DNA from 3 places in the Acidovorax sp. ST3 genome. Region 1 is predicted to be linked to each of the others. Evidence: riboswitches for the same ligand, from Rfam matches in the RefSeq annotation. Region 1 holds a riboswitch; each other region holds the start of a gene.
The links. Region 1 has a riboswitch for glycine ahead of DNK89_RS20765 (penicillin-binding protein 1A). Riboswitches for the same ligand answer to the same signal wherever they lie in the genome.

Region 1 (6,140 bases):
GTCACCTCGGGCCCCACGGCGCGCACGATGCCGCTGGCGTCCCAGCCCAGCACCTTGTAGTCGGGGCCGTCACCGCTGCGTGAGCTGCTTTTGCGCACCTTGGTGTCTACGGGGTTCACTGAGACGGCATGCACTTCCACCAACAGATCGTGGCTCGTGGCCACCGGGTCGGGCAGGGTGATGTCGAGCAGCGACTCGGGGTGGTCGATGGGGTGAGCGGTTTGGTAGCCAACGGCTTTCATGGGGAGGTCCTGATTGTCAAAGAAGGGTGCCCCGATGATGGGTTTTGCGAAATTGTTTTTAAATGGGGTGCTGATTGAATCCATCTTCAATCATTGTTTGTAAATAAACCCATCCGCACTCAAGGCACGCCATGAAAAGCCTGCAAGACCTCGACATCTTTGTGCGCACCGTGGACAGCGGCAGCCTCTCGGCCACGGCGCGTGCGCTGGACCTCACGCCCGCCGCCGCGAGCGCCGCGCTCAAGCGGCTGGAGGCCGAGCTGGGCGTGGCGTTGTTCGTGCGCTCTACGCGCAGCCTGCGGCTCACGCAGGAGGGCGCGCTGTTCCTGGAGCATTGCCGCCCCGCGCTGGCGGCGCTGCAGCAGGTGCAAGGCCAGCTAGCAGGCGGGCGCGCCGGTGGCTTGCGCGGCACGCTGCAACTGGCCGCGCCGTCGGACTTGGGGCGCAATGTGCTGCTGCCCTGGCTCGATGCCTTCCAGGCCGAGCACCCGGCCATCGATATCCGCCTGCAGCTGGCTGACCGCGTGGCCAACGTCTACAGCGAGCCGGTGGACGCCGCCTTCCGCTACGGCAAGCCGCAGGATTCGAGCCTGGTCGCACTGCCGCTGGCCGCCGACCACCGGCGTGTGCTCTGCGCGGCGCCCGCCTACCTGGCTGCGCACGGCATGCCCGGCACGCCCCACGCACTGGCCGCGCACGAGGGCCTGTGCTTCATGCTGGGCGAGGACGTGCACGACCGCTGGCGCTTCTGGGACGCCGCAGGCCAGGAGGTGGTGGTGCGCGTGCGCAGCCGCAACGTGGCCAACGATGGCGATGTCGTGCGCCGCTGGGCCGTGCTGGGCCGGGGCATTGCGTACAAGTCGTACTTTGATGTGGCTGATGATCTGGCCGCCGGGCGGCTGGTGCCGCTGTGCCCTGGCTGGACCACCGAGGCCGTGCCGCTCTTTCTGGTTGCCCCCAGCCGCCGCCAGTTCACGCCGCTGGTGCGGGCGCTGCGCGACTTCGTGGCCGGGCGCCTGCAGGCGCTCATGGAGCGGGCGCCACACTGAGCGCTAGCAGCAACCGCATGCGCTGCGCCGACCTGCCGCACGAGGCTCTGCCAGCAGCAGGGCTATCGCACACGCGACCGGCGCCGCCCACCCGTGCGCCGCACAATCGCGCCCTTGCTGCCGCCACCGAGCGCGGCGAACCCGCTGCGCAGCCAAATGCCCGGTGCTGCGGCAACGCCATTGACGGAGAAAGACGATCATGCTGAATTTCGACTTCCACAACCCCACCCACATCGCCTTCGGCCAGGGGCGCATTGCCGACTTGGCCAAGCTCGTGCCCGCTGCCGCCAAGGTGCTGATCCTGGTGGGCGGCGCCAGCGCCGAAAAGACCGGCACCCTGGCTGAGGTGCGCGCCGCGCTGGGCGAGCGCCAGCACGCCACCTTCAGCGGCATCGAGCCGAACCCCAGCTACGAAACCTCCATGAAGGCCGTGGCGCAGATCCGCGAAGGCGGTTTTGACTTCTTGCTGGCCGTGGGCGGAGGCTCGGTGATCGACGCCACCAAGTTCATCGCCGCCGCCGTGCGTTTTGAGGGCGCCGACCCCTGGGCCATCCTCGAAAAGCACGGCCGCAACATCCAGGGTGCCATGCCGTTTGGTTCCGTGCTCACGCTGCCCGCCACGGGCTCGGAGATGAACAACGGCGGCGTCATCACCCACCGTGCCAAAGGCGCCAAGCTGTCGTTTGGCAGCGTGCACACCTACCCGGTGTTCTCGGTGCTCGACCCCACCAAGACCTACACCCTGCCGCCCCAGCAACTGGCCAACGGCGTGGTGGATGCGTTTGTGCACACGGTGGAGCAGTACCTGACCTACCCGGTCAACGCGCCCGTGCAGGACCGCTTTGCCGAAGGCATCCTGCAAACACTGATCGAAGTGGGCCCGCGCCTGCTGACCGCCCCTGAGCCCGTGTACGACGACCGCGCCAACCTGATGTGGGCCGCCACCATGGCGCTCAACGGCCTGATTGGCGCGGGCGTGCCGCAGGACTGGGCCACGCACATGATCGGCCACGAGCTGACGGCCCTGCACGGCATCGACCACGCGCGCACCCTGGCCATCGTGCTGCCCGCGCTGCTGAACGAGCGCCGGGTGGCCAAGCGCGCCAAGCTGCTGCAGTACGGCGAGCGCGTGTGGGGCATCACCACCGGCACGGATGATGAGCGCATCACCGCCGCCATCGAGCGCACGCGCGATTTCTTTGAAAGCATGGGCATCGCCACGCGCCTGTCGGGCTACGGCCTGGGCGGCGACACGGTGACCGCCGTGGTTGCGCAGCTCGAAGCGCACGGCATGGTGACCCTGGGCGAACAGCGCGAGATCACGCCCGCCGTGAGCCGCCGCATCCTTGAAGCCGCGCTGTAAGTGGCCTGCCCGGCGCCATCAATAACCTTGGGGCCGGGTTTGGTTTGCGCGCGTGGGTTAGAGTAAATCCTGATCTTGCGGGAGAGAGGGGCGTGCACTGCCCCCGCCGAAGGCGCAAACTCCCATCATCGCTCAGGCACACCGGACCGCAAGAGACCATCGCCGACTGGAGAGAGGCCGCCGCACCGCGCAACGCGGGCGGGGTCCACCGAAGGGGCTGGCTGCCACCGCAGCTGAAACTCTCAGGTAACAGGGACAGGGGGAGAGGCGCCGCAGACCCGCTTTTGCGCGGGCGCTGCCCAGCCAGAGTTCCCTCCGATGTCCTCCTCACCCCCTATTGCTGCGCCCGCAGCAGTGCCTCCAAAAAAGCGCTCGGCGCTGAAGTTCCTCTGCGGGTTTCTCGCAGGGCTCGTCCTGGCCGGCAGCGCCGGAGGGGCCTATGTGCTGCACCTGCTGTGGCAGCAGCTGCCACCGTGGACCACCTGGCCGACTACGACCCCCGGCTGCCCCTGCGCATTTATGCCGCCGACGGCAGCCTGCTGGCAGAGTTTGGCGAAGAGCGCCGCGAATTTGTGCCCATTGGTCAGATACCGCTGCACATGCGCCAGGCGCTGCTGGCGATTGAGGATGCGCGGTTTTACGAACACGGCGCGGTGGACTTCACGGGTCTGGCACGCGCCGCGCTGCGCAACGTGGTGACGGGCGAGCACGCCCAGGGCGCCAGCACCATCACGATGCAGGTGGCGCGGGTGTTCTTTCTGAGCAGGGTGAAAACCTACAGCCGCAAGCTGATGGAGATCCTGCTGGCCTACAAGCTGGAGGCCACGTACAGCAAGGACAAGATTCTGGAGCTGTACATGAACCAGATTTATCTGGGCGAGCGGGCCTACGGGTTTGCGGCCGCAGCCTCGGTGTACTTCGACAAAACGTTGGACGAGCTGACGGTGGCCGAGGCCGCGATGCTCGCCGGCCTGCCCAAGGCCCCTTCAGCCTACAACCCCGTCGTCAATCGCGAGCGCGCCACCGTGCGTCAGCAGTACATCCTGCAACGCATGCACGCGCTGGGCTACCTGGACACCGCCTCTTACGACGCGGCCAGTGCCGAGGTGCTCACGTTTCGCACGCAGCCACGTTCCATCGACCCCGCCGCAGCGTTTGCCGTGGAACAAGCGCGCAAGATGGTGGTGGATCGGTTTGGAGAGGCTGTGTATTCGCTGGGCCTGGATGTGGTCACCACCCTGCGCGTGGCAGAGCAGCAGGCCGCCACGCGCGCGCTGCGCGCCGGGCTGCTGCGCGCGCAAGCGTCGCTGGGCTATGCGGGCCCCGAGGCCCGCTTACCGCACACCGAGGCCGCCCGAAACGGCCACCCCCGGGCCCTGCGTGCAGCGCTGGCGCCGTACCGGGACAGCGGTGAACTGCGTGTGGCCCTGGTGCGCGAGGCGTCGCAGGCGGGCGGCATTTCCGCGCTGCTGCGCGACGGCACGCGCGTGCAGATTCCGCGCAGCCGGCTGACTGCCAGCGCCCGCGAGGCCTTGGCGCCCGATACGCCCCCGCAGCGGCGCATTGCACCGGGCGCGGTGATCCGCGTGGTGGTCGACGTACGCCAGCAGTGGAGCCTGGCGCAGCTGCCCGGCATGGAAGGTGCGCTGGTCTCCATGGACACGGACACCGGGGAGATTCTGGCGCTGACCGGCGGCTTCGACCAAGCACTAAACCAGTTCGACCACGCGGTGCAGGCCCAGCGCCAGCCCGGCTCCACCTTCAAGCCCTTCATCTTCTCTGCTGCGCTGGAGAAGGGCTATGCGCCGGGCACGCTGGTCGACGATACGCAGCGCGTTGTCATCCCCGCCGCACGGGGGCGCGCCGCCTGGCGCCCGCGCAACTACGGCGGCCAATACGAGGGCTTCATCTCGGCGCGGCGTGGCCTGGTGCTCTCCAAGAACATGGTGGCCGTCAACCTGATGGAGGCGGCGGGCGCGCAATATGTGCAGCAGTTCGCCACCCGCTTCGGTTTCGACCCCGCGCTCAACCCGTCCCGGCTGCCGCTGGCGCTGGGCGCAGGTGCCGTCACACCGCTGCAGCTCACGCAGGCCTACGCCGTGTTCGCCAACGGTGGCACGCTGGTGCAGCCCCGGCTGATCCGCAAGGTGAGCGAGCGCGGCGGCGAGGTGCTGTACGAAGCTGGCGGCCCATCGCCCCGCACCACTGCGGTGTCCGAGCGCAATGCCTTCGTGCTCGACAGCATGCTGCGCGACGTGGTCGAGCACGGCACCGGCAGGCGGGCTAAGTCGCTGGGCCGCCCTGATGTGGCGGGCAAGACCGGCACCTCCAACGACGCGCGGGACGCATGGTTTGCGGGCTATTCGTCGGGCGTGGCCTCGGTGGTGTGGATCGGCTACGACCAGCCGCGCAGTCTGGGCCGGCATACCGGCGGCACGCTGGCGCTGCCGGTATGGACCGACTATATGGCTGTGGCAGTCCAAGGGCGACAGCCGGTGCTGCGCACCCTGCCGCTGGATCTGATGCTTTTTGGCGACGACTACCTGTACCCCGAGTACGTGTTTGGCACTTGCGTGGACGACCGTACCGCGTTTGTGCAGAGCCCCTTTGAGTGCAGCCACTGGCGCCGTCCGCAGCCCGAGGGCTCGTTGGATATGGGGTGAGAACGCATCTGGCTCCTGGTGGGCAAGCGCTAGGTGCTACGTACTGTGGGGCGATTGTTTGCTGTAGCACCCTTGTGCCTTTGGCAATCGTTACGTCCCTCTCCTGGCGCATTTCGCGCCGCACAGCCGCGTTTCGTCGCAGGGCGATGGAGCCCGCCGGTTGCGCCACCTACAGTGCCGTCAAGCCGCCCCTCTGGGTGGCATTTGACGAAAGGCGCACCGTGACCCTCATCCTCCTCCTGGCCCTCCGCTCTGCATGGCGCACGGCCCGTGCCCCGCTGCTGGCGGCTTTTGTAGCACTGCTGGCCTGGGCCACGCCGGCATCGGCCCAGTACGCCGGGCTGCGCACCCTGGTGGTCCCGGGCGTCGAGCCGGTGACCGTGGCGCTGTTCTACCCCACGCCGGTGGTGGCGCGCACCCAGCCCATGGGCCCATGGCGGCCCGTGGTTACGCCGGGGGCGCCGGTGGCAACCACGCCCCTCAAGGGCCTGATCCTCATCTCGCACGGCACCGGCGGCCATGAGCTGGGCCACCACAACCTGGCCACGCGCCTAGCGGCCGACGGCTATCTGGTGGCGGCGCTGCGCCACCCGGGCGACAACTGGGAAGACCGGTCGATGATCACCTCCGGCCGGTACTTCAGCGAACGCCCCCGCCAGGCGAGCCGCGTGTTGGATGCCCTGCTGGCCAGCCCTGAATGGGGCCCCCGTATACCGGCCGGGCGCATTGGCGCCGTGGGCCACTCGGCGGGTGGCTATACCGTGCTGGCACTGGCCGGTGCCCAGGCCGAGCCCGCCCGTGCGGCGCAGCACTGCCGCAGCGT
Region 2 (6,140 bases), on a different contig from region 1:
AGGCCACAGACGCAACACCCGGCCCGACGCAGGCAGTGCCTGCGGTCGGCCAGACACGACAAGGAGTTCACCATGACCCACGCCACTTTCTTGCGCAACACCTTCACCGCAGCGGCCCTGTCCGTGACAACGCTGACGGCGCTGACAGGGGCCATCACACCGGCACAGGCCGCCACGCAAGCCACTGTCATCGTGCAGTCGGGCCCGCAGCAGGGCATCGTCATTCCGGCACCCCCGCCACCCCGCCGCGAAGCCGTTCCACACGCCCGCAAGGGACAGGTGTGGGTGCCTGGCTACTGGGACTGGCGGGGCCACCGCCATGTATGGGTGGCAGGCCACTTTGAAAAGGTGCGGCCAGGCTACCGCTATCGCCCCCCCCAGTGGGAGCAGCGCGACGGGCGCTGGGAGCTGCACCGGGGCGGTTGGGACCGCGATGGCGACGGCATTGCCAACCGCAATGACCGCGACCGTGACGGCGACGGCGTGCCCAACCGCCGCGACCACCAGCCGGACAACCCACGCCGCAACTGATCGACGCTCCGCTGGCTAGCCAGGGCGCCAGGCCCTGTGCCTTTATGGCAGGTGCAACACCGCCTGCCCCAGCCCGGGAAAGTCGGCCACCACCTCAGCCCCCGGCGCCACCAGCACGGTGCCGGTGCATGACCCGGTGGTGACCCAGTGCCCCGCGCGCAGTCCACCCAGGCTGCGCGCGCCTTCGTTGGCCAGCCACACCAGCAGGCGCAGCGGGTCGCCCGCCGGGTTGCCCCAGGTGGCATGTTGCACGGCCACGGCCCCGTTCACCGACAAAGTCACCGCTTGCGCCAGGGGCTGTGCGGTGGCCACTTCGTCGGTGCCAGTCCCCACAATCAGCGCTCCGTGGCATGCCTGGTCGGCCAGGCGGCTCCACTCGCCCTGCTGCGCCCAGGCAGCAAAGCGCGTGTCGCACACCTCGATGGCGGCCCGCACCGACGCCACGGCCGCCAGCACTTCGGCGGCGCTGTAGGGGGTGGCGCGGGCGGGCAGGTCGGCCCCCAGTTCGTAGACCCATTCCGCCTCCACCCCCATCACGGCAAAACCAGATGCAGCCAGCAACACGGGCTCGCCCGCTGCAGCCACCCACACCGAATCGCGGGTGAGTGCAGCGCGTGCCGGTTGCGCCTGGGGCGACGCAGCCCCGACCTTCCAGCCAGCGATGTGCCCGCGTGCACGCACCACCGCGTCTTGCACGGCATAGGCCTCGGAGGCATCCCGCGGGCGCAGCCCTGCGGGAAAGTCCAACGGGCGGGGCGTGCGCACTTCCCGGGCCTGGGTGATGACGGCGGCGCTGGCGGCAGGGTCCAAAGCGGTGGGGGACATGACAAAACTCTCCGTGGTGCAAGGGGTCGGCGGGATTATCGGCACCTTCCCCCATCGGCCCCGCCCCGCTGCATCAGCAACGATTGCGCCCCATTAGCCGCCGGAGTTGATCCGGCGCACAGGCTTGCCCCCTAGAATCGGCCTCGCAGGAGAGCACGGCAGGCACAGGCCACCGCTGCACCGAAGGCGCAAACTCCCATACACGCTCAGGTCCCGTACTGCACCATTCATCAAAGCCGTCTGGAGAGCCGCCTCGCGCAACGCGAAGCGCACCGAAGGAGCAAGCCGCAGCCCGGGTGGGTGGCGGTGAATCTCTCAGGTACCAAGGACAGGGGGAGCGGCAGCCAGGGCATTCATGCGCCAGCTGCACGCTATTGAATTCATAGCTGCCAGCGCATGTTGTTCTAGCGCCAGAGCCCAGAAAGGCTTTGAAAATCATGCGCGTGATCGTTTTGGGCGCCGGCTTGCTCGGCGTGACTTCGGCTTATTTCCTTTCGCAACTCGGCCACGAGGTGACCGTCATCGACCGCCAGGTTGCGCCCGGTGCAGAGACCAGCTTTGCCAACGGCGGTCAGATCTCGGTGAGCCACGCCGAACCCTGGGCCAACCCCAGCGCGCCGCTCAAGGTGCTGCAGTGGCTGGGCAAAGAGGATGCACCCCTGCTGTTCCGCCTGCGCGCCGACATGCGGCAATGGCTGTGGGGCCTGTCCTTCCTGCGCAACTGCACGCCCGCACGCACGCGCCACAACATCGAACAGATCGTGCGCCTGGGCACCTACAGCCGCGACACGCTGCAGCAGCTGCGCGCGGCCACTGGCATCCAGTACGACCAGCGCACACAAGGCATCCTGCACTTCTATACCAACCCAAAAGAATTCGACGGCGCGCTGGCCCCGGCCGAGCAGATGCGCGCGCTGGGCTGCGAGCGCCAGGTCATCAGCGCCGACGAGGCCGTGCGCATCGAGCCTGCCCTGGCCCACATCCGCCCACAACTCGCGGGCGCCACCTACACGGCCGAAGATGAATCCGGCGACGCCAACCAGTTCACGCGCGAGCTGGCCAAGCTGTGCGGGGCGGCGGGCGTGCAGTTCCGCATGGGCCACCACATCACCGCCTTGCGCGAGGTGGGTGGCCGCATCGACCACGTGGAAGTGACCAATGCCGAAGGCCGCTTCGAGCGTGTGCGCGGCGATGCGTTTGTACTGGCCATGGGCTCGTTCAGCCCGCTGCTGGCGCAGCCGCTGGGCATCCAGCTGCCCATCTACCCGGCCAAAGGCTACTCGGTGACCATGCCGGTCAAGGACGCGGCCAAGGCGCACCAGGTGAGCCTGACGGACGACGAGTTCAAGCTCGTGTTCTCGCGCTACACCAGCGAGCGGGGCGACCGCCTGCGCATTGCGGGCACGGCGGAATTGAATGGCTATGACCGCCACCTGAACGAGGTGCGCTGCGAGGCCATCGTGCGGCGGGTGGAGCAGCTCTTCCCCGGCGCCGGCGACACCACCCAGGCGCAGTTCTGGAGCGGCCTGCGCCCCGCCACGCCCAGCAACGTGCCGCTGATCGGCAAGACCAAAGTGGGCAATTTGTTCCTCAACACCGGCCACGGCACGCTGGGCTGGACGCACGCCTGCGGCTCGGGCAAGGCGCTGGCCGACATCGTGAGTGGCCGCGTGCCCGAGGTGGACTTTGCGTTCCAGGGGCTGCAAGGGCGCGCAGCCGGGGCGGCGCTGGTGCCGTCGCGCACGGCGGCCTGAGGCAGCGCGCGGTTGCAGGCGGTTGCAGCGAGGCCACGCTGCAACCGGTGCGAAAGGCTGCGCCTACTTGGCCGCGCCCGTGGCGTGCGCCACAAACTGCGCCACGGCCAACATGTCCTTCTCGCTCATGCGCTCGGCATACGAGGGCATTACACCGATGCCCGCCTTGAGCGCGCGCAACACGCGGCCCGCGTCGGGCTTCAGCTCATCCAGCACCGGGCCGACCTGGCCCTCAGCACCTGCGGCCTGCAGGGTGTGACACACGGCGCAGGCGGGCTGGATCTTGGTGAACAGCTCCTTGCCGCGTGCCAGTTCGGCGGGGTCGGCGGCCGCAGCCGACGCACAGGCGCCAGCGACCCACAGCGCCGCTGCAAGGCGGCGCGCTCCGTTGCTCCCACCCATCTCAGGCCACGGTCACGGTGACGGCGTGGTCACGCCAGCTGGCGTTGTTGTAGCCGCCCAGGTTTTCCTCACGCTGCTCGGCCTGCACATTGCCTGCCGTGTCGGTGGCGCGGCTGGCCAGCACATGGGTGCCCGCCTCCAGGCGCAGGGGCAGCGCAAACTGCCGCCAGGCAAAGGGGCCCAGGTCGGGGCCGATGAGCTTGGCCGCCTGCCAGGTCTTGCCGCCGTCGGCCGACACCTCCACGCCCTTGATTCCGCGCGTGCCGCCAAAGGCCACGCCATGCACCTGCACCTGGCCGGGCTTGAGGGGACCCTTGTCGGCCAAGGGGCCGTTGATCCAGGACTTCACGCCCATCTCCCACACCGAAGGCTGGTCGGGGCTGGCCTTGCTGCCGGGTGGCGACATGCGGTAGCCGTGCGACATGATGCGTGCCTGCGACTGCGCGCTGGTGAAGGCCACGCGCTTGACGTACTTGATGTTGTTCACGCCCTGGTAGCCGGGCACCACCAGCCGCAGCGGGCCGCCATGCGCCAGTGACAGCGGCTCGCCATTCATCTCCCAGGCCAGCAGCGCATCGTCCATCGCCTTCACGGGCACCGAGCGCTCCACCAGCACCGACAGCGGGTCCACCCCCTCGGGCAGCTTCTCGCCGCCCGTACCGGTCAGGTAGGCCGCGCCGTCGGCCAGCCCGCCCAGGGCCGCCACCACGTTGCGCAGCGGCACGCCACTCCAGACCACGCAGCCTGCAGCACCCACCGCCCAAGGGGTGCCGCTGGGCTTGCTGGGGAAAAAGCCCCGGCCGTTGCCCGAGCACTGCAACACGGTGACCACGGTTTCCACGCCCAACGTCTTGAGCTCAGCCAGGGTCAGGCTGCGCGGGCTTTTGACCCCTTCGATGGACACCGTCCACGCGTCGCGGTTGTCCAGGATGGCCGCGTCGGGCGCGGGCAGGTTGTTGCGCACGTACAGCTGGTTGGACGGCGTGATGACGCTGGTGCCGAACGCGGAGCGCCGCGTTTCCAGGGTGCTGCTGCTGTGCACGATCAGCGCATCCGGCGACTTCCACCCTGCATAGGCGGGCAGCGGCTTGGCTGCGGGGGCGGCGGCTTGCTGGGCGCGCGCACTGCCCGTCCATCCGGCCAGGCCCAGCGCGCTCAAGGCGGCAGCACTTCCGGCCAGCATGTGGCGGCGCGGCAGGGTCATCGAATCTTTCATGCGAACGTCTCCAAAGAGTGGGTGAACAAAACCTTTCGCCCCCGATTCCCCTCGCAAGCGCAGGGCATCGGGCCAGCCCGCATTCTGTGCGGCAGCCCCTCGCACCGCACGCGCGGCGTCGTTAGCAGAAGTAACAAAAACAAAACATCGGAAACATTCGTACGCAGGTGCGGAGGCCGTGGGCATATTCGCGCTTTGTTGTGGGGAGAGGAAAAGCGCTATGAACATCATCAAAAAACGATCTTGGCGACCCATTGGGCTGCTCCTGCTCTGGGGCCTGGGTTGCAGCACCGCGCTGGCCCAGCTGACGGCGATCGTGGTTGTGGAGCCTACGGCCCGCAAGGCTGCGCACTCCATCCTGCGCACTTCGGCCGAGTCGGGTCTGTCGAAGGCCGTGGGCCAGCCTGTGGCGCTGACCACCAGCGACGACCTGGCCGACGTGATGCGCGCCACCCGCAGCGCGGGCTATGACATCTTCATTGCGCCAGCCCAGGTGGCGGCATCTGCACTGCAACGCGGCTACGAACTGGTGGGCGCCACGCACAAATCGGACAAGTACCTGCTGGTCGGCCTGCAGCCCATCGCCGCCGTGCCCGCCATGAAAGGCCGGCGGCTGTACCTGCCTCAGCAGGACTCGGTCTACACCTACATGGCGCGCGGCATGCTGAACGAAGCGGGGCTGTCGTTCCAGGATCTGCGGGCCGTGCAGTACGAAAAGTTCCCCCAGGCGGGCCTCACGGCCCTGACCCTGGGCACGGCCGATGCCACCGTGGTGCGCGAGGACGACTGGGCCGAATGGTCGGCGGCGCACCCCGGCATCGCGCGGGTGCTAGCCACGTCGCAGCCTGTGCCGGGCGGGTTCTCCATCGTGGTCAAGAAAGACCTGCCTGCGGATGCACGCAGCAAGCTGGCCCAGTGGTTCAGCACATCGTCCTCGGCCAGCGGCCTGCCGCTGGTCTCGGTGCGCCCGGAGGCTATGGAATACCGCCGCGTGGCCGAACTGGGGCTGTTCACCCCCACCAGCCTGCCTGGCGTGAACCGCATCACCGCGCGCGAAGCGCAGACCCTGCTGGCACAAGGCGCCACCCTGGTGGACACGCGCACCGAAAAGGAATTCAAGACCAAGCGCATCCGTGGCGCCGTGTTTGCGGCCTACGTGGAAAAGAGCCTGAAGGACGTGGCCTTCAATGCGGCGCAGGACGACTTCCAGGCGCTGGACAAGCTGCCAGGGCTGGACAAGGCCAAGCCGGTGATTTTTGCGTGCAATGGCGCCGAGTGCTGGAAGTCCTACAAGGCCGCCAAAGTGGCCACCACCAAGGGATTCCAGTCGGTGTACTGGCTGCGCGGGGGGCTGCCTGAATGGGACGAGACCGGCTTGCCCACAGAGGGTGGTTAGGAACCTGCGCGGGGCC
Region 3 (6,140 bases), on a different contig from region 1:
CTTTGCTATTACCTTTGTAGCTAATAACGCCCGTAGCCATTGCGCTATCGGGCGTTTTTATTCTGGAGCCATCGCTGGTTCTGATCACCTCCTACCTGCCCATGGTCGGCATCGCCCCATGAAAAACGCTTTTCTTACCTTTGAGCGATGGACCACCTTCATCGCCATGCTCGGCGCTTGCGCCATGTTGACCCTGGCCTCGGCCCTGGGCATGTTCCAGATCGTGACGCGCTTTGTGCTGGAGCAGCCCGCCGAATGGACCGAAGTGCTCATCCGCTTCAGCCTGATCTGGATGGTGTTCCTGGCCATCCCGGCCGCGTTTCGCCAGGGCGCGATGGTTAGCGTGGACGTTCTGTACCGCTGGAGCCCGCCACGCATCAAACGGGTGCTGGACTGGGTGGTCGCACTGGCGGCCCTGGCCCTCATCGGCATCATCATCTGGTACGGCTGGGACTACGCGCAACGTGGGGGGGTGCAGAGCATGGCCGGGCTGGAGTCCATCTCCATGTTCTGGGCCTACCTCGCCATGCCGGTGGGGGGGCTTTTTTGCATCGTCGGCATCATTGGCAACCTCATTGATCCCCTGCGCATGGAACTGGAGACTGCTCAATGAACGCCGCGCCGAGCCGCCTCAAGCCAGTGAACGGCCCCCTTGGGGGGCAGCGAGGACATGCAATGCCGAGCGTGGGGGTCCAACTATGAGTTTGGTCATGATTTCAACGATGGTGCTGTGCTTTGCACTCACCGTCTCGGTGGCCGTGTCCATCGGTTTGGCGTCCATCTTGGGCATCCAGGCCTCCAACGCGAACATGCTCATCTCCGTCAAGGAGATGTTCGGGGCCATCAACAAGTTTCCCCTCGCAGCCATCCCCTTCTTCATCCTCGCGGGCAACCTGATGGAGACCGGAGGCATCTCGCGCCGTCTGGTGGAGTTTGCCAAGAGCATCGTCGGCGGCGTGCAGGGTGGCCTGCCCATGACCTGTGTGCTGACCTGCATGATCTTTGCGGCCGTGTCGGGCTCGTCGGTCGCCACCACGTTTGCAATTGGCGCCATCCTGATTCCTGCGCTGATCAAGCATGGCTACCCCACCAGCTACGCCGCCGCGCTGCAGGCCACCAGTGCCGAGCTGGGCGTGATCATCCCTCCCTCCATCCCGATGATCCTTTACGGCGTGAGCGCCGAGGTGTCGATTGGTGAGCTGTTCATCGCTGGCTTTGGCCCGGGCCTGCTGATCAGCGGTGCACTGATGCTCTTCGTATGGGCGTACTGCAAGTACAAGGGCTGGGGCAAAAACGATGGCGATGGCCGCATGCCCTTTGGCAAGGCCACGCTGCAGGCGGGCTGGGCGCTGCTGATGCCCGTCATCATCCTGGGCGGCATCTATGGCGGTGTGTTCACCCCCACCGAGGCATCGGCCGTGGCCGTGTTCTACGCGTTGGTGGTGGGCATCGTCATCTACCGCGAGATCAAGCTCAAGGACCTGTTCGCCATCCTGCGCAAGTCGGCCATCTCGTCGGCGGTGATCATGTTCATCATTGCCAACGCCGGCTTGTTTGCATTCCTCATTACACGCGCGGGCGTGCCCGATGCCATCGGCCGATGGCTGGAGGCGGTGCTGCAGTCCCCAGCCCTCTTCCTGCTGGGCGTGAACGCGGCACTGTTCGTGATCGGCATGTTCATCGAGACCAGCGCGGCGATCATCGTGCTGGCCCCCATCCTCGCGCCTGTGGCCATGCACTTCGGTATCGACCCTGTGCACTTCGGCCTCATCATGGTGGTGAACCTGGCCCTGGGCATGATCACGCCCCCGTTCGGAGTGAACCTGTTCGCAGCCTGCACGGTGGCCAGAATCTCGCTGGACCGGATTATCAAGCACCTGCTGCCGTTCGTCGGCGTGATTCTGGTGTGCCTGATGATCATCACCTACGTGCCATCGATCTCGTTGGCACTTCGGGATCTGGTCTACGCAAAGTAGTTAGAATTGCTCGGTCAGGAGAGAGTGCTCCGTCTTGTCCATAAGACGCGCAGCACCGCCGAAGGCGCAGGCAGCAGCCGAACGCTCAGGCAAAAGGACTGGCAACCGCCCGCAGCGATGCGGGCGTTCCCTTGCTGGAGAGAGGTGGCCCCACAGAAAAGAAACTGTGTGCAGGCCATCCACCGAAGGAGCAAACCGCACGGCCAGCCAAGGCGCTGCGGTGAATCTCTCAGGTAAAGCGGACAGCAGGGCAAATCCCGTGACCACGCCGTGGTCGCGGCCCCCATTTGCCCCGGAGTCCGCCATGTCAGCCACCGCCCCCCTGCTCACCACGCCCCTGAACGCCCTGCACATCGAGTTGGGCGCTCGCATGGTGCCTTTTGCAGGCTATTCCATGCCCGTGCAATACCCCGCTGGCCTGATGGCCGAGCATGTGCACACCCGCACCGCCGCCGGCCTGTTCGACGTGTCACACATGGGCCAGCTCAAGCTCATCGGCGCCGATGCTGCCGCAGCGTTTGAAACCCTGATGCCCGTGGATGTGATCGACCTGCCCATGGGCAAGCAGCGCTACGGTCTGCTGCTGACCGACGAAGGCACGATCATGGACGACCTGATGTTCTTCAACCAGGGCGTGGTGGATGGTGAACCCACCCTGTTTGTCATCGTCAACGGGGCCTGCAAGGTGGGCGACATTGCCCATATCCAGGCCCGCATCGGCCAGCGCTGTAAGGTGGTGCCCATGCCCGACCACGCCCTGCTCGCTCTGCAGGGCCCACAGGCCGTCACCGCCCTCGCCCGCCTGGCGCCCGGTGTCGAAAAGCTGGTGTTCATGACCGGTGGCGCGTTCAGCATCGCGGGCTGCGACTGCTTTGTGACCCGCAGCGGCTACACCGGCGAAGACGGCTTTGAAATCTCCGTACCCGCCGCGCAGGCCGACACCCTGGCCCGCGCCCTGCTGGCCCAGCCTGAAGTCAAGCCCATCGGCCTGGGTGCCCGCAACTCGCTGCGCCTCGAAGCGGGCCTGTGCCTTTACGGCAACGACATCGACACCACCACCACGCCCCCCGAAGCCGCGCTGAACTGGGCCATCCAGAAGGTGCGCCGCACCGGTGGCGCGCGTGCAGGCGGCTTCCGCGGTGCCGACAAGGTGCTCGCACAGATCGACAACCCTGCCAGCCTGCCCCGCAAGCGTGTGGGCCTGGTCGCGCTGGAACGTGTGCCGGTGCGCGAGCACACCGAACTGCAGAGCACGGACGGCCAAAAGATCGGCGAAGTTACCAGTGGCCTGCTGGGCCCCACGGTGAATGAACCCGTGGCCATGGGCTACGTCACGCCAGCTTTTGCCGCCATCGGCACCCGTGTCAACGCCATCGTGCGCGGCAAGGCGGTGCCCATGGAAGTGCGCGCCATGCCGTTTGTGCCGGCCAATTACTACCGCGGCTGATTTCATCAGCGAAGCGCACAAGCTGCGCCCGCTTACATTGCAGATTCCTTTACTTTTTTCCTTTGCTTGAGGAGCTTCCCATGACGATCAAATTCTCCAAAGACCACGAGTGGATCAATGCCGCTGACGCTAACGCTTCGGTGGTGGGCATCACCGTCCACGCGCAGGACGCTCTGGGCGACGTGGTGTTTGTAGACCTGCCCGAAGTGGGCAAGAGCTTTGCCCAGGGCGAAGTGGCAGGTGTGGTCGAGTCCGTGAAGGCCGCCGCCGATGTGTACATGCCCGTCTCTGGCGAAGTGGTCGAAGTGAACGAAGCCCTGCGTGCCGACCCATCCCTTGCCAACAGCGACCCGCTGGGCGCTGGCTGGTTCTTCAAGGTCAAGCTGGCCGACGCGAGCCAACTCGACGCCCTGCTGGACGAAGCTACCTACACCGAGTTCGCCAAGAACGCCTGATCCCTGCTGACTCAGAGGGCATGGCGCCGGGCCATGCCCGGCCCGCCGCCCTGTCGCGTGCGCGCTCTATTCCCGGCACCGCCCCCAACCCGCTGCGACCTACGAGACTGCCCCATGCTGATGCAATCCGCCCCCCCCCTTGGCGCGCTTGAAAACGCCACCGAATTCCTGCCCCGCCACATCGGCATCGACGCGGCCGACGAAGCGCACATGCTGTCGGTGATCGGCGAGGCCTCACGCCGTGCGCTCATCGAATCCATCGTGCCGCGCTCCATCGCACGCAGCCGGGGCATGGACCTGCCCGCGCCGCTCACCGAAGCGGCGGCACTGGCAGAACTCAAGGCCATCGCGGGCAAGAACCAGTTGCTCAAGAGCTTCATCGGCCAGGGCTACTACGGCACGCACACGCCCGGCGTCATCCTGCGCAACATCCTGGAGAACCCCGCCTGGTACACCGCCTACACGCCCTACCAGGCTGAGATTTCGCAAGGCCGCATGGAGGCCCTGGTCAACTTCCAGACCATGGTGTGCGACCTCACTGGCATGCCGATTGCCAATGCGTCCATGCTGGACGAGGCCACCGCCGCCGCCGAGGCCATGACACTGGCCAAGCGCTCGGTCAAGAGCAAGAGCAACGTGTTTGTGGTGGCGGGCGATGCCCACCCGCAGACCATTGAAGTCATACAGACCCGCGCCAAGCCCCTGGGCCTGGAAGTGCGCCTGGCCAATTCGGCCGAAGAATGGAACACCCTGCTGGAAGGTGACTACTTTGCCGTGCTGGCCCAACACCCCGCCACCAGCGGCCGCATTGACGACCTGCGCGCCGACGTGGAAAAGGCCCATGCCAAGCAAGCTGCCTTCATCGTGGCGGCCGACCTGCTGGCGCTCACCCTCATCACGCCGCCCGGTGAACAAGGTGCCGACATCGTGGTGGGCACCACCCAGCGTTTTGGCATGCCCATGGGCGCAGGTGGCCCCCACGCTGCCTACATGGCCTGCCGCGATGAATTCAAGCGCTCCATGCCTGGCCGCCTGGTAGGCGTGAGCGTGGACGTGCATGGCAAGCCCGCCTACCGCCTGGCGCTGCAAACCCGCGAACAGCACATCCGCCGCGAAAAAGCCACGTCCAACATCTGCACGGCCCAGGTATTGCCCGCCGTGATCGCCAGCATGTATGCCGTGTACCACGGCCCCGAAGGCCTCAAGCGCATTGCACAGCGCGTGGCGGCCTACACCGCCATCTTGGCCCAGGGCCTGAAGCAGCTGGGCGCCCCAGTGCGTGAGCAGGCAACCTTCGACACGCTGAGTCTGCACACCGGTGCCGCTACCAAATCAATAGCTGCTCGCGCAGTGCAGATGGGCGCCAACCTGCGAATTTACTTTGAAGAGTACCTGTGCATCTCGCTGGACGAGACCACCACACGCGCCGACATCGAGCTGCTGTGGAAGATATTCGCCAAGGACGGCCAGGCGCTGCCCACCTTCGATGCGTTTGAAAAGGGCGTGGAGCCGCTGATCCCCACCGAGCTGCGCCGCGCAAGCAGCTACCTGACGCACCCGGTGTTCAACACCCACCATTCCGAAACGGGCATGTTGCGCTACATCCGCCAGCTGTCCGACAAGGACCTGGCACTGGACCGCAGCATGATCCCGCTGGGCTCGTGCACCATGAAGCTCAACGCCACCAGCGAGATGATCCCCATCACCTGGCCCGAGTTTGCCAACGTGCACCCGTTCGCCCCCGCGGACCAGCTGGTGGGCTACAAGGAGCTGGACGAGCAGTTGCGCGCCTGGCTGTGCCAGGCCACGGGCTACGCGGGCATCAGCCTGCAGCCCAACGCAGGCTCGCAAGGTGAATACGCTGGCCTGCTGGCCATCAAGGGCTACCACGAGTCGCGTGGCGAAGGCCACCGCAACATCTGCCTGATCCCCAGCAGCGCGCACGGCACCAACCCCGCCAGCGCCCAGATGGTGGGCATGCAGGTGGTGGTGACGGCCTGCGATGCCAATGGCAACGTGGACCTGGTGGACCTGAAAGCCAAGTGCGAACAACACAGCGCCAACCTGGCCGCTGTCATGATCACCTACCCCAGCACGCACGGCGTGTTCGAGACCAGCGTGAAGGAACTGTGCGCCCTGGTGCACAGCCACGGCGGCCGCGTGTACGTGGACGGCGCCAACATGAACGCGCTGGTGGGCGTGGCCGCCCCCGGCGAGTTTGGCGGCGACGTGAGCCACCTGAACCTGCACAAGACCTTTTGC

Region 2: another riboswitch for glycine. It lies ahead of DNK89_RS21850 (D-amino acid dehydrogenase); the one in region 1 lies ahead of DNK89_RS20765 (penicillin-binding protein 1A).
Region 3: another riboswitch for glycine. It lies ahead of gcvT (glycine cleavage system aminomethyltransferase GcvT); the one in region 1 lies ahead of DNK89_RS20765 (penicillin-binding protein 1A).

Annotation. Positions count from the first base shown of each region.
Region 1 is NZ_QKVP01000006.1:439,060-445,199, reverse strand. Features, by position in the region: gene DNK89_RS20780 (zinc-binding alcohol dehydrogenase family protein) at 1-242, opposite strand, end outside; gene DNK89_RS20775 (LysR family transcriptional regulator) at 374-1,291, shown strand; gene DNK89_RS20770 (iron-containing alcohol dehydrogenase) at 1,491-2,654, shown strand; glycine riboswitch at 2,723-2,813, shown strand; partial or broken gene DNK89_RS20765 (penicillin-binding protein 1A) at 2,973-5,317, shown strand; gene DNK89_RS20760 (hypothetical protein) at 5,539-6,140, shown strand, end outside.
Region 2 is NZ_QKVP01000007.1:130,046-136,185, reverse strand. Features, by position in the region: gene DNK89_RS21860 (YXWGXW repeat-containing protein) at 73-531, shown strand; gene DNK89_RS21855 (2-keto-4-pentenoate hydratase) at 574-1,356, opposite strand; glycine riboswitch at 1,587-1,698, shown strand; gene DNK89_RS21850 (D-amino acid dehydrogenase) at 1,794-3,110, shown strand; gene DNK89_RS21845 (cytochrome c) at 3,174-3,512, opposite strand; gene DNK89_RS21840 (sulfite oxidase) at 3,514-4,728, opposite strand; gene DNK89_RS21835 (rhodanese-like domain-containing protein) at 4,949-6,124, shown strand.
Region 3 is NZ_QKVP01000001.1:720,140-726,279, forward strand. Features, by position in the region: gene DNK89_RS03200 (TRAP transporter small permease) at 119-613, shown strand; gene DNK89_RS03205 (TRAP transporter large permease) at 699-1,976, shown strand; glycine riboswitch at 1,982-2,087, shown strand; glycine riboswitch at 2,101-2,232, shown strand; gene gcvT (glycine cleavage system aminomethyltransferase GcvT) at 2,281-3,423, shown strand; gene gcvH (glycine cleavage system protein GcvH) at 3,504-3,878, shown strand; gene gcvP (aminomethyl-transferring glycine dehydrogenase) at 3,993-6,140, shown strand, end outside.